2 regions of the Nocardia sp. CDC160 genome follow, and region 2 is predicted to be linked to the other one. Evidence: riboswitches for the same ligand, from Rfam matches in the RefSeq annotation. Region 2 holds a riboswitch; the other holds the start of a gene.
The links. Region 2 has a riboswitch for glycine ahead of VMT40_RS13780 (sigma factor-like helix-turn-helix DNA-binding protein). Riboswitches for the same ligand answer to the same signal wherever they lie in the genome.
Positions count from the first base shown of each region.

Region 1: linked by a shared signal. The riboswitch ahead of gcvP (aminomethyl-transferring glycine dehydrogenase) and the one ahead of VMT40_RS13780 (sigma factor-like helix-turn-helix DNA-binding protein) in region 2 are both predicted to bind glycine.

Region 1 is NZ_JAYKYT010000005.1:219,456-226,791, reverse strand. Features, by position in the region: gene garA (glycogen accumulation regulator GarA) at 1-248, shown strand, start outside; gene ftsR (transcriptional regulator FtsR) at 293-1,084, shown strand; gene VMT40_RS28740 (bifunctional nuclease family protein) at 1,151-1,624, shown strand; gene VMT40_RS28735 (MerR family transcriptional regulator) at 1,843-2,409, shown strand; glycine riboswitch at 2,566-2,661, shown strand; gene gcvP (aminomethyl-transferring glycine dehydrogenase) at 2,822-5,662, shown strand; gene VMT40_RS28725 (class I SAM-dependent methyltransferase) at 5,838-6,557, shown strand; gene VMT40_RS28720 (SUKH-4 family immunity protein) at 6,662-7,168, opposite strand.
Region 2 is NZ_JAYKYT010000002.1:1,343,568-1,350,903, reverse strand. Features, by position in the region: gene VMT40_RS13815 (S53 family peptidase) at 1-396, opposite strand, end outside; gene VMT40_RS13810 (poly(ethylene terephthalate) hydrolase family protein) at 461-1,459, opposite strand; gene VMT40_RS13805 (hypothetical protein) at 1,542-1,763, opposite strand; partial or broken gene VMT40_RS39365 (HipA domain-containing protein) at 1,841-2,248, opposite strand; partial or broken gene VMT40_RS13800 (Chromate resistance protein ChrB) at 2,452-2,622, shown strand; gene VMT40_RS13795 (MFS transporter) at 2,619-3,818, shown strand; tRNA gene VMT40_RS13790 (tRNA-Lys) at 3,893-3,968, opposite strand; gene VMT40_RS13785 (hypothetical protein) at 4,242-4,442, shown strand; gene VMT40_RS13780 (sigma factor-like helix-turn-helix DNA-binding protein) at 4,439-5,023, opposite strand; glycine riboswitch at 5,065-5,158, opposite strand; glycine riboswitch at 5,159-5,246, opposite strand; gene VMT40_RS13775 (hypothetical protein) at 5,344-6,051, opposite strand; gene VMT40_RS13770 (cyclase family protein) at 6,175-6,822, shown strand; gene VMT40_RS13765 (hypothetical protein) at 6,960-7,336, shown strand, end outside.

The sequences.
Region 1 (7,336 bases), on a different contig from region 2:
CGGCGGGCCGCCACCCCGACAGCGACATCTTCCTTGACGATGTCACCGTCAGCCGTCGCCACGCGGAATTCCGCCAGGACGACGACACCTTCCAGGTGGTCGATGTGGGCAGCCTCAACGGCACCTACGTCAATCGGGAGCCGGTGGATTCCTCGGAGCTGCAGAACGGCGACGAGGTCCAGATCGGCAAGTTCCGCCTCGTCTTCCTGACGGGCCCCAAGCCCGCCACGAGCGATTCGGCTCTATAGGGCCGAGCGGAATGACTGGCGCAGCGCAGTGGACGCGCGGAGGCATGTCGATCGGCTCCGTGCTGGATCTCCTGCGTCCGGATTTTCCGGACATCACCATCTCCAAGATCCGATTCCTGGAATCGGAGGGTCTGATCAGCCCGGAGCGCACGCCCTCGGGGTATCGCCGCTTTCACGTGGCCGACGTCGAGCGCCTGCGCTTCGTGCTGACCGCGCAGCGGGATCAGTACCTGCCGTTGAAGGTGATCAAGGAACAGCTCGAAGCGATCGACAGCGGGGCGGCGACGCTCGGGGTCCGGGAGGCCCGGGCCCGGGCGAACGCCGTGGGAGGGGTCGGGGCCATGCCCGATTCGACATCAGCGTCCGATTCGAGGGACGCCATGTCCGCCAACGGGGGCGGCCGCCTGCGGCGGCTGAACGCGGTGCCCGGTGAGGTGTCGCCCGAGGAGCTTCGGTTCGATCACGAAATCCGGATCACCCGGGCGGATCTGCTCGATCAGGCCGGTATCGACGAGAAGTTCCTGACGGAATTGATTCGCGCCAATCTCATTACGCCCGGTGCGGCAGGCTATTTCGACGGCGACGCCGTCACCCTGGCCCGCACCGCCAAGGCCCTGAGCGAATTCGGTTTGGAGGCAAGGCATCTGCGCGCCTTCAAGCTGGCCGCCGATCGCGAGGCCGCCATGGTCGCCCAGATCGCGGCACCGATCGCCAAGAGTCGCGACGCGGACGCGCGCGCTCGTGCCGAGGAGACGGTGCGCGAGTTGGCGGCGTTGTCGCTGACCCTGCACACCTGCCTGGTGAAGACCTCTGTGCGCGCTTCCCTCGGCGGCTGAAATCTTCGCCTAGACTCGGTATTACAGCCGGGGGCTGGCGGCCGGTGTGGATTGGGAGGCAGTGCGATGAGCGAAATGCGTGTGATCGGCATCCGTGTCGAGCAGCCACAGAATCAGCCCGTGCTGTTGCTCCGGGAAGTCTCCGGTGATCGCTACCTACCCATCTGGATCGGGCAGGCCGAGGCCACCGCGATCGTGCTGGAGCAGGAGGGTGTGACCCCGATCCGCCCGTTGACCCACGATCTGATCAAGATCCTGATCAAGGAGCTCGGCCACACCCTCAAGGAAGTGCGGATCGTGGATCTGCAGGAGGGCACCTTCTACGCCGACCTGGTCTTCGAGAACGATCTGCGCATCTCGGCGCGGCCCTCGGATTCGGTGGCCATCGCGCTGCGCGTGGGCTGCCCGATCTATGCCGAGGAGCCGGTGCTCGAAGAGGCCGGGCTGGTCATGCCGGACGAGCGCGAGGACGAGGTCGAGAAGTTCAAGGAGTTTCTCGAATCGGTATCTCCCGACGACTTCAAGGCCACGGACAGCTGACCAGTTCCTGACCTGGCGATGATCCCGGGTTGATCTCCGAACGAGACAAAACCGTGTCTCTACCTCAGGTTTAGGTTTAAAAACACGCGCCCGGTGATCCTTGGATGGACCCGATTCTCCCGCAACAATCAGGGGAGTAGCCTCGATTGATAGGCCAACGCTCCAGAGTCGATTGACAGAGCCCAGCCCTTGATAGGCAAGCAGTAAGGGAGTAGTCAGTGGGAGATCAACCGCAACCTCAGGATGTGGTGCAGCCAGGGCTGTTCCCCGATGACACGGTGCCGGACGAACTCGTCGGCTACCGCGTGCCCAGCGCTTGCCAGGTGGCCGGAATCACCTACCGCCAGCTCGACTACTGGGCCCGCACCGGACTGGTCGTCCCGTCCATCCGCAGTGCCACCGGATCCGGCAGTCAGCGCCTGTACTCGTTCAAGGACATCCTGGTCCTCAAGATCGTCAAGCGGCTGCTCGACGCGGGCATCTCGCTGCAGAACATTCGCATCGCCGTCGATCATCTGCGCAGCCGCGGGGTCGAAGACCTCGCCGGAATCACCCTGTTCTCCGACGGCACCACCGTCTACGAGTGCTCCTCCGCCGAGGAAGTGGTCGATTTACTGCAGGGTGGACAGGGCGTGTTCGGTATCGCGGTCAGCGGTGCCATGCGCGAATTGACCGGCGCCATAGCCAACTTCCCGGCCGAGCGCGCCGAGGACGGCAGCACCTCCGAGCGTCCGGAGGATGAGCTGTCGTTCCGTCGCAAGGCCCGGATGAGCAAGACCGGTTAGTCATCTTCTTCACAACGAGCGCGCCGCCATGCGGCGCGCTCGTTGGTGTTTCCGGTGGTTATCGGTGAAAGGGGGTTCGGGGGAAGCCCCTGAGAGTCCCGAGAGTTGGGCGGCAACATTGTTGTAACCTGCGTCCCCTTAGACTGGCGAGTGCGTCGCAGCCGTGCGGGAGAGTTCCGGGGGTAGCCTCGGACGCCGAAGGAGCAGCACCTCCCCGTCAATCTCTCAGGCACAAGGGACCGTGCGGAGTTTCGGCGCCTCTGGAAAGTGGTGGCCGCGCGTCACCCGCCCATGGTGAAAGGGCAACGGCCGCAAGGTCGGGGCCCGAATCTCTCAGGCATCGAGGACAGAGGGGGAGGGCAGACGTAGCGTCGGTCCCCGGGCCGACCCCCGCCCACCCCATGGAGCAGCCGTGATCTGGACTCGATCCTTCGCCGACCGCCACATCGGCCCCGACAGCGGTGAGACCGGCCGCATCCTCGAGGCCGTGGGCGTCGAGTCGCTGGACGAACTCGCCACCAAGGCCGTACCCGCCAGCATTCTGGACGCGCCCGAGGGCAATGGGCTGAATGCGCTGCCCGCAGCGGTCTCCGAGCACGAGGCGCTCGCCGAGCTTGCGGCGCTTGCCAATTCGAATACCGTCGCCACCTCCATGATCGGGCTGGGGTACTACGACACGCTCACCCCGCCGGTGCTGCTGCGGAATCTGATCGAGAACCCGGCCTGGTACACCGCGTACACGCCGTACCAGCCGGAAATCAGCCAGGGTCGGCTGGAGGCGCTGCTGAACTTCCAGACCATGGTCGCGGATCTGACCGCGATGGAGGTCGCCAACGCGTCCATGCTGGACGAGGCGACCGCCGCGGCCGAGGCCATGACGCTGTTGCAGCGGGCCAACCGCAAGAGCAAGTCTTCGCGGCTGCTCATCGACTCCGATCTGTTCCCGCAGACCCGGACGCTGCTGTACACGCGCGCCGAGCCGCTGGGGATCGAGATCGTCGAGGCGAATCTGGCCGATGAGGCGCTGCCCGAGGGTGAGTTCTTCGGTGTGATCGTGCAGCAGCCGGGTGCGTCGGGTCGGATCGTGGACTGGGCTCCGGTCATCGAGGCCGCGCACGCGCGGGGCGCGCTGGTGGCGGTCGGCGCGGATCTGCTTGCGCTGACGCTGATTACGCCGCCCGGTGAGCAGGGTGCGGACGCCTGCTTCGGCACCACGCAGCGTTTCGGTGTGCCGCTGGGCTTCGGCGGACCGCACGCCGGATACCTCGCCGTGCACTCCGCGCATGCGCGGCAGCTGCCGGGCCGACTGGTCGGTGTGTCCGTGGACGCGGACGGCAATCTGGCCTACCGGCTCGCGCTGCAGACCCGTGAGCAGCACATTCGCCGGGAGAAGGCGACGTCGAACATTTGCACCGCGCAGGTGCTGCTGGCCATTTTGGCCGCCATGTACGCCTCCTATCATGGCGCGGACGGGCTGCGGTCGCTGGCGCGGCGGGTGCACGGGCACGCGCAGTGGCTGGCCGCCGGGCTCGGTGACGCGGTCGTGCACCAGACCTTCTTCGACACCGTGCTGGTGAATGTGCCCGGTGGTGCGGAAGGCATTGTGGCCAAGGCGAAGGGGAGCGGCATCAACCTGCGGCTCGTCGACGCCGACCATGTGGCCATCGCGTGCGATGAGGTCACGACCGACGCCCATGTGGTCGCCGTGCTGGACTGCTTCGGCGCGGAGATCCCGGTTGGACCGGAGGGCGCGTTGTTCCACGGCAAGCAGCGCCCGCACATCGAGGTTCGCACCTCGGAATTCCTGACCGCCCCGGCATTCACCAAGTACCGCACCGAGACCGCCATGCTGCGCTACCTGCGTGCGCTCTCGGACAAGGATATTGCCTTGGACCGCAGCATGATTCCGCTCGGCTCCTGCACCATGAAGCTGAACGCGGCCGCGGAGATGGAGTCCATCACCTGGCCCGGCTTCAACCGGGTGCACCCGTACGCGCCGGTCGAGGACGCTCCCGGTCTGCTGAAGCTGATCGAGGATCTGGAGGGCTGGCTGTGCGCGGTCACCGGCTACGACCGGGTTTCCTTGCAGCCCAATGCCGGTAGCCAGGGCGAGTACGCGGGTCTGCTGGCCATTCGCCGCTACCATCTGGATCGCGGTGACGCGCACCGGGATACCTGTCTGATCCCCTCCAGCGCGCACGGCACCAATGCCGCCTCGGCCGCGATGGTGGGCATGCGGGTGGAGGTCGTGAAGACTCGCCCCAATGGGGATATCGATCTCGACGACCTGCGCGCCAAGATCGCCGACCACGCCGAGCGCCTGGCCTGCATCATGATCACCTACCCGTCCACGCACGGCGTGTACGAGCACGAGGTGGCCGAGCTGTGCGGACTCGTGCACGAGGCGGGCGGCCAGGTGTACGTCGACGGCGCGAACCTGAACGCCCTTGTGGGACTTGCCCGTCCGGGCAAGTTCGGCGGCGACGTCAGCCACCTGAACCTGCACAAGACCTTCTGTATCCCGCACGGCGGCGGCGGTCCGGGCGTCGGCCCCGTCGCGGTCCGCGAGCACCTGGCCAAGTACCTGCCCGGCGACCCCCTCGAAAAGGGTTCGCACGCGGTGTCGGCCGCCAAGTACGGCTCCGCCTCCATCCTCCCCATCACCTGGGCCTACATCCGCATGATGGGCGCCGACGGCCTGCGCCGCGCCACCCTCACCGCCATCGCCTCCGCGAATTACATTGCCCGCAAACTGAACCCGCACTTCCCGGTCCTCTACACCGGCGACAACGGCATGGTCGCCCACGAGTGCATCCTCGACCTCCGCGAAATCACCAAACAAACCGGCGTCACCGTCGACGACGTCGCAAAGCGCCTCGCCGACTACGGCTTCCACGCCCCCACCATGAGCTTCCCCGTCGCAGGCACCCTCATGGTCGAACCCACCGAAAGCGAAAACCTCGAAGAACTCGACGCTTTCATCGAAGCCATGATCGCCATCAAGGGGGAGATCGACCAGGTCGCCGCAGGCGTCTGGCCCGTCGACGACAACCCCCTGCGCGGCGCTCCCCACACCGCCGAATGCCTTGTCGGCGAATGGGATCACCCGTACAGCCGCGAAAAGGCCGTCTACCCCATGGGTGTGAAGCACGCTCGTGCCAAGGTCTGGCCCTCGGTCCGCCGAATCGACGGCGCCTACGGCGACCGCAACCTCGTCTGCTCCTGCCCACCCCTCGACGCGTACACCGACTGATCCTGCTCCAAGCATCGGAAAACCCAAGCGCCCCATCGGTTCCAGGAACCGATGGGGCGCTTGGCGTAGCAGTCATCAGTGCGATGGCAAGACGATCTTCGCGCGAGGGTGGCCCGGCATTTGTTGCTGAACATTTGCCTTGCGAGCGGACCCTTGATCGCGGCACGGTTGGGGTATGAGTGAATCCGATTTTCGAGCCAGCACAGAGAGATTCGACTTCGATGCCGTCTATCGCGGCGACGGCGCATTCGGTGGGCGGCCACCGTGGGACATCGGGGAGCCGCAACCGGCCATCGTCGATCTCGAAGCACGGGGCGGCATCACCGGCCTCGTACTCGATTGTGGTTGCGGGACTGGCGATAACGCTCTGTTTCTCGCCGAACGAGGCCACCCGGTGCACGGTATCGACCTCGCGCCGACAGCGATTGCGATCGCACGATCACACGCCGCCGAGCGCGGACTGTCCGCCTCTTTCCAAACGGCCGATGCGCTGGAACTCTCCGGCTATCACGAACAATTCGACACGGTGGTCGATTCGGCCCTCGCGCACCTGTTCGGCCCGGCCGAGCTCACCCGCTACGCGGCTGCCCTGCACCACGCCTGCCGTCCCGGCGCGATGGTCTATGTCCTCGCCATCGCCCGCGAGGCCCTCACCTACCTACAGGCCCGCCCCGACGCCCTGGCCGAGCAGCTGACGCAGCGCTTCACCGGCGGTGAACTCGACCTCGACGAGATAGTCCCGTCTCTGACCCCCGAGGCCCTACACCACGGCTTTCGCGCGGGCTGGTCACCGATCTCGATCACCGAAACAACCCTCCGCGCGCGCCTCCCCTTCCATCCCGACCCGATCGACTTACCCGCCCTGCTCGGGCAATTTCACCACCGGTCACGGTAACTAGGACCGCGAACCACCGCGACGACCACCACCGGCCTGGCTGAATTGGCAGAAAGCTGTCTCCCAATCGCGATCTGTGCACGAATAGGCCCATCGTCCGAAGCTCACATCATCGGATACGACTCGAGGAAGGTCGTCCAGAATCTTGTGCCTTCATCGAAAGGTGTTGTGTCCCACCGGTTCATTCCCTCTTGGATGATCTCCTCGACTTCGGCCCAGTCGTAGGGTGTCGGATCTTCGTCAGGGCCGGGTCGTTCGACCTCGACTTTGTACACCAGGTATGCCAGTGACGAGAGGTCGCGGTGGATCAACTCGAACTCCACCTCGGCGTCTGGGTCGGACACCCAGATGGTGCCGTCGGTGGGGCGGACGTAGAGCATGCCGTGGAACAGCAGACCCAGCGGCTGGAGTTCTCCGACCGGTGTGTCGGTCGGCATCGAGTCGATGTCGGCGATGTACGCCATGTTGGGGCTGGCGGGATCGCGGTCGGCCAGATCGGCCGACATTCGAAACAGCCCTCGGGAGTGGGGTATCCCGAATTCCACAGCGAACTCCACTGCGTCCGGCGTTGTCCAGATCCGCTCCGCGAAGTCAGCCCGAAATCTGAGCATCTCACCCGGTGGCAGACTCGAACGCACCGCCTGCCAGTCCACTCCCACCAACATTCGCCATCTCCTCCATTCTCGCGGCGAACCGAGATGGCCTGGAGCCGTTGATCGTCGACACCGGATCGATGACTTCAGACCGCCCGCCACGCGGCCTCGATAGTGTGCTCGACA
Region 2 (7,336 bases):
GGTCAGTCCCGCATTCCGCAGCCACGCCTCGATGTTCGCAGTCTGTTCGGGCGTCGGCCCGAATCGGGACCGGTAGTCCGGAGGGCTCAGATACTTGCCGTACGTGTCGGAGTCCGGTGTCGAGACCTCGCGCGCGTAGGCGGCCCGACCGGGTGCGTCCTTGCCCGCCAAGACAATTCGGCCGTGGATCGGCTCCGTGGGCGCGGTGGGGCCGCCGTCGGTGGCATGGCCGATCCAACTCGGCACGGGCACGGTGGACTCGGTCTTCCCGGCATCGGCCGCGCATCCGACGCAGGTCGCGGCGATCGCCAGGATCGCCGATCCCACCAGCCCGGATCGGCGGCCGCGCGGCCGCGGCGACGCGGCAGCCGGGCGCTGGTTGTGAAGGACCCACACGACCGGCGATGTTAGCTACAAAGTTGCCTGATTACGCGGATTGGACCGGGTGTCGGGGCTCGGGTCACCGAGTGATGTTGGATTGCTGCTCGGTCCAGTTCGGGTTCGGTGCGAACAGTTCACCGGTTCCCGAGACGAAGGCGTCGTGGGCGCGTCGATCACCGCGCAGGCGATCCATGAGCCAGGCGGTCGGGAATCCGAGGAACCCGTCGACGCCGTTGACGCAGGCGCTGGCCACGGAGTCGCAATCGGGCTGGCCCTGGATGTCGTTGTGGTTCGGGCCGATCAGGGTGGCGCGGGCCTTGTCGAGGGTGTCGGGAGTCGCGTCGTAGTAGGACCGCGCCGATTGCAGCCCCGCGATCTCTGCCGAAATCGGTTGTGTGGACGGCGAGATCGGGCTGTTGGAACCATTCACGTAGAAGATCGAACCGGAGGTCAGCTGGCGCGGGTCCGCGCACGAGAACGGTGCCTCGCCCTCGGTGGCAACCGGGATGGCCGGGCAGATCAACTGGGCGACCAGTTCGATGGTCACCGCCGTCTTGATCCGCCCACCCGACTGCGCCAAGGCATTGACCGCACCGATGGCACCCTGCGAATGCCCCATCGCGCCAATGGAATCGGTATCGAGCTTGCCGTGGAAAGGGCTGGCCGGATCATCGTTCTGGCCGATCAGGTAATCGACCGCGTCGAGCATCTCCCGCCCCGATCCGGTATTGCTGTTGTCGGGCGCGATCACCACGAAACCCCACGAGGCCAGATGCGACAGCAGATACGCGTATTGCCCGGGATGCGCCCACGTGCCGTCCCCCCACGTGATGATCGGATGCTTGAACCCACCCTTGCCGAGGTCGGCCGGATACCAAATGTCGAACGCATGCCCGGAACTGTCGCAGCATCCGAAACCTTGCTGCGACACCACAGCCCACGGACCCGGCTGAAAATACGCCGTCTCGACCGGCCCAACCGGCCGATTGTCCGGCGCCGCACCCGCCGTCGCCACCCCACCACCCACGACGAGTGCCATCGCCAACCCGGCCACAGCCCTCGCGCAACCTCTCCTCATGCGGCGAATGCTAACGACTGTACCGAGCGGTCGGTAAGGTAAGTTACCTTCTTGTTATATTTGAGGCCTGTCGATTCAGCGCTCAGTGGCCGAGTTCGGCACGTCGCCAACGGAGTTCGCGCTCCATTTTGCGCATCGGCGATCCTGAGAACGGCAGGGTGGCGTAATCGACCGCCGCGGCCGCTCGGAGTGCGACAGTGCGCGCCGAGACCGCGGCCCGCTCGGTGAGTCCGATTTCCGCTGCGAACGCGGCCCAGTCGCGGGAGCGCAACTTGCGAGTCCGGCCCGAGATCGGCAGCGCCATCGAATCGTCTCCGTAGACCAAGGTGCACGGTATGTCGAATATCGGTGCGATATCCCATTCCCACCGGGCCCCTCGACCACGCCGACGTTCTTCGCGTGTAGGTCACCGTTTCCGGTGAGCCAGGCAAAGAGAAACTGCAAGTAAAGGTTTCGACGGGCCACCGTCGGAGCCTCGGCTATCTGCGCCAGTGCGTTGACCACGGTGACGGCATCGGGCTGATACTTCGACGCAGGGGGTAGACCCAGCACCTGTGTCGCATCCTCGAACGCCAAACGTCGCCACGTCCGTCCCTCGTGCACGCGATCGAACCGCCGCACCAGCAGACCGGTCTCGCCAATGCGGTCGGTAACCAGATTCGCCTCGGCTACAGGGATTTTCATCAACCTCGCGGCTTTCAGGTGCGCCGCTTCGTTCTCCACCACGTGGGGGTACTCCGGTTGCGAGAGCTCGAGAATGAACCGGCCATACCGAGCCGAGAACGGCACACTGATCAGCAGAATATTGCCGATTTTGCGAAAATCTCTCACGCCTCAGCGTCGCAGGGGAAGAAACCGGCAGGATATTGCCGACGAAGGTGTTCCGGCGCTCAATGGCCGAGTTCGGCACGTCGCCAGCGCGGTTCGCGCTCCATTGTGCGCATGGGCGATCCTGAGACGGCAGGCTGGCGTAATCGACGCTCGAGGACGAGGAGCAACGCTTGGAACGGCTGCGGCGCTGGCACCGCGACATCAAGGCCCGTGACGTGTTCGGCGCCTCCGCCGCGGCTGAGACCGGGCAGCAACTCGAGCATTGCGCCGACCGCGTTCTGATCGGCAACTTGGGCGCTGAACCCGATGTCGCGCAGGAGGACTCACGATGACCAGCGGGGCGGGCGTCGGAACAGGGCTGGGGCGTCGACCGTTGTTTCCGCTGTATGCGGCCGGGTTCGTGACCGCGTTCGGTGCGCACAGCATTGCGGCCAGTCTCGCGGGATTCACCGGGCAGGAGCATGCGAGTCTGCTCACCCTGGGCTTGCTGCTGGCCGTGTACGACGGCGCGGAGGTGCTGCTCAAACCCGTGTTCGGGACGCTGTCCGACCGCATTGGCGCCCGGCCGGTGCTGCTCGGCGGATTGGCGGCGTTCACGCTCGCGTCCGCGTTGTTCGTACTCGTCGACAACCCCGGACTGCTCGGGATCGCGCGCTTCGGTCAGGGCGCTGCCGCTGCCGCGTTCTCCCCGGCCGCCGCGGCGATGGTCGCGCGGCTCACCCCTGCCACCGGACACGGGCGCGCGTTCGGTAGCTACGGCGCGTGGAAAGGCTTGGGCTACACCCTCGGTCCGCTGCTGGGCGGTGTCCTCGTCGCCATCGGCGGCTACCCGGTGTTGTTCACCGCCCTCGCGGTGCTCGCCGCGGGCGTCGCGGTGTGGGCGGCGATCGTGGTGCCCACGGTCGAGGTGTTGCCGAAAACCCGTCAGACAGTGGTGGATCTGGCGCGCCGTCTCACCAGCGCGGCGTTCCTGCGCCCGACCGCGGCCCTGGCCGGGGCGACGGCCGCCCTCGCGGTCGGGGTCGGATTCCTTCCCGCGCTCGGGTCCCGTCACGGGCTGGGACCCCTGGCCACCGGCGCGATCGTGTCGCTGCTCGCCGCCACCGCCGCACTGGTGCAGCCGCGCGCCGGACGCGCCCGCGACGCCGGTCGACTGCGTGATCACTCCGGTATGGGTGCCGGGCTCCTGCTCACCGCGCTCGGGATCGCCGTCGCGACGATCCTGCCCGGGATCGCGGGCCTAGTGTGCGCGGCCGTGATTATCGGTGCCGGTACCGGACTGATCACGCCCCTGGGATTCGCGCACTTGGCAGCCACCAGCCCACCCGACCGCCTCGGCCAGACCATGGGCGCCGCCGAACTCGGCCGCGAACTCGGCGACGCGGGCGGCCCACTCCTCGTCGGCATCACCGCCACCGCCGCAACCCTCGACACCGGATTGCTCACCCTAGCCGCACTTCTCACGGCTCTCGCGCTGACAACCACTCTCACCCAACGACGAACGACCACCCCCACCGTCGGCACCTAGCCGTTACGAGGGTTGGAGTAGGCCCAGGGCATAGAGGTTGGAGCCGATGATCTGGTGTGCGCGGCTGAGGATTGTGGTGCGCCATCAGGGACTCGAACCCCGAACCCGCTGATTAAGAGTCAGCTGCTCTGCCAATTGAGCTAATGGCGCGTGGCACCTCGTGGGTGCGGAGAAGAAGATAGCAGGGGTGGGGGTGGGAAACCGAATCGGTGGACTCACCAGGTGTGCCAGGGGTGCGGACCGTGCGTGCCGAAGTCGGGAGCGGTGGGGGCGGGGGGTTCGTGGGTGTAGCAGAATGGTTGCCGCCGGTGCGGATTCGTTGCCGGACTGTTCTGTTCGACGCAGCGCACCGCACGCGCACCACGATGCGCCACGGTGTCGCGGGTGGGTCTGCTGCGACCAATCCATGCGGAAGGTTGATACGTGCGCAAGCACCTGATCACGGTGGCGACCATTGCACTCCTGGCGGGAACGGTTGCCGCCTGCGGCGATCATCGCAGTGCCCCTTTGACTCCGCCCGCGCCGACGTCGTCGGTGCCGTTCCTCGGCGGCGGTCAGATCCCCGAAACGATCGACGTACCGACCACGACCCCCGCCACCACCTCCACGACCAAATCCCGCTAGCGGCCACCGAATTCGCCGACGGGCTGGCGCTTCAGCAGGGCCAGGGCGCGGGCGGTGTGCCGGTGGACGCGCAGGACCGGGATGCCCAGGGCCACAGCGGTTTCGGTGGGGGACAGGCCGACCGCCACGCGCAGGGTGAGAAGGTCGCGCTGACCGTCGGACAGCTGGGCGAAGAGGGAGGGGCGGGAGTGCTCGTAGCGGCACAGGCGGACCGCACGGCGGATCGTGGTGTGCGCGAATTCGAGGAAGTCTCGGCGCGCGGTGCGGGCGGTGGGCCAGCCGGTGATGATCGCGGTCGTCACCTGGTCGGCCAGGCGGTCGGAGACGACGTTCGCGCCCAACTCCGCGCGGCAGCACGCGGTGGCGAAATAATGCGTGTAGGTGAGCAATTCGGCGAGCGCGACGCGGCGACCCGAGGCCGCGGCGGCCAGGGTGGCGGAACTGGGAACCGCTGCCCGCGACGGCGTCGCAGCGGTCATCGATGTCACGGCGGTCGTGGGCGTCGCCGCGCGGGCGACGGGCTGGGTCGCGTGGACGGCGGGTGAGGCCACGCGGGGCAGGGAGGCGGTATCGACGGTCATGGGAGGTCCTCGAGTCAGCCGGGCATCCGCCCGGTTATCGGATCTCCCCCTCTGTCATGGGACCTGAGAGCTTCGCCGCATGCGCGACTTGCACCGTAGGTGAGGCGCTCCATACGCCTGACTTTCCAGAGTGGCCTGGTCGAAACGGTATCTGTGCCTGAGAGATTCCGGGGAGGTTGCTCCTTCGGCACCCCGGATCCGGGGTTTCTCCCGCCACGACTCATAGCGGCCGGGTATTCGATTGTTCGAGCCAGCCTAGCCGATGCACGGGGTCGCCCACACCGGCTGGCAACCCCATGGCATCCGAATTGTGGCCGATCTCACCGGGGATCGCTGAGCAGCCACTGCTCGCGCGGGGTGCGGCGGCGCTCGCGGCGACTGCCGACGCGCGCCCGCGCGGCATACGCGAGCGTGCTCTCCTCCGCGGTCAGCTGATGCCAGCCGCTGCCGCCGCTGATGTCGAACGCGCCGATATAGCCGCCGGGCAACAACTGGAACGGCTCGGTGATGTGCTTGCCGTAATCGAACTGGGTGCTCCCGGGCTTGCGGAAGTTCTCGAACCAGGCCGGAAACACGAAGTCCGACACCAGCACACCGTCGATCTGATAGCCGTACTGATCGGCCTCGCACGCGTCGGCGACCTCGTAGGCGTAGAGGCGTCCGGTGGTCCCCGTGGTGAACACGTAGGCGGCCAGGTTGATGTCGGGATCGCCGAGCATCTCGAGCAGTTCGTGGCTCGCGGTCACCGTCCACTGCAGTCCGGCATTGGTGTCGCTGCGCGCGAACACCTTGCCCAGCGGCAGACCCTCGTTGGTGAGGTCGTGGTAGCCGAGCGCCCCGGCCTGATCCGAATCGTCGGCGATCACCACCCACCACGCGCCCGGCTCCGGCTGCTGACCGCTGCCCACGAAGCTCAGCTCGGCGTCACTTCCCCAGACCGGCGCCCAATCCCGGTGCACCTGCGTCTGCAGCGCCGGGACGACGGCGGAAACCTGGGCGTCGGTCAGTACGGTACTGCGGTTCAACACGGCAATATGTATGGCAGACATGGCGATTCTCTCGTCGTTGTGGCTGAAGCGTGGTAAGCGCGGCGTCATTCGATCTTGCTGGCCGTCATCATCTCGCGAAAACCCTAGGGAGGCAGGCCAAAAGTGCGCATTATCGATCTTTCGGTCCCGATTCGGTCCGGTATGCCGGTGTATCCCGGCGATCCGGAGGTCACCATCCGGCCCGCGTTGACCGTAGCCGCCGACGGGGTCAATGTGCTGCATCTGGACCTGGGCTCGCAGACCGGCACGCATGTGGACGCGCCGAGCCATATCGACGACTCGTTGCCCACCCTGGACGAATTGCCGCTGGAACGATTCACCGGCCCCGGTGTCGTGATCGATGCCCGCGGGGTCGGTGCCGGTGGCGCGATCGGGCGGGAATTGTTCGAGGGTCGCGTCGCCCCGGGGCAGATCGTGCTGATCGCGACCGGTTGGTCCGAGCATTGGGGCACACACGCCTACCTGAACCATCCGCATCTGACGGTCGAGGCGGCCGAGTACCTCGTCGCCACCGGGGTGCGCACCCTCGGCATCGACGCGCTGTCGGTCGATCCGACTCCCGCCGAGGAGATTCCGGTGCACCGGATCCTGTGCGGCGCGCACGCCGTCATCGCCGAGAACCTGACCGGACTGGCCCAGCTGCTCACCCCCGAAAACGCTGGTCAGCCCATGGAAGTATCGCTGTTCCCGCTGAGTCTGCCCGGCGCTGACGGGGCTCCGGTGCGCGCCGTCGCCCGCCTCGGGGCATGACGGTGACCCCGGGAAACCGTGACAGAAACACCAGTGTGTCGCATTTTGCGGCGCGGCTCACTCGATCTTCGTAGACTGCTCTGGATTACCGGGGGCGTCGGGGCCCCCGACCCACGCCCGATCCGAAGGAATCCGCAGTGAACCGTTGTGCCGTAACCACTTTGCTAGCCGTTGCGGCTATCCTCCCCGTCGCGCCCATCGCCTCGGCGGAGATCGTCCTCACCGACGCCTCCTCGACAACGGCCACCGCGCCCGGCGCCACCGCGACCACGCCGGGCACCGCGGCCCCCAGCCCCGGCACCGGCGTCCCCGGTGAGAAGGACGACCCGAACAACCCCATCGAGTCCGATGTCGAACTCGGATCCTCGGCCTTCAAGCTCGGTGGCGCGCTCGGCTCGGCGACCACGGGCTCCTCGGGTCAGAAGGGCCTGTGCACGGTCCTCGGCACCGCCTCCTCGCTCGGCGGCCTCGCGGCCCTGGGCTGCGGCAACCTCAATGGCGGCGGCGGCATCGG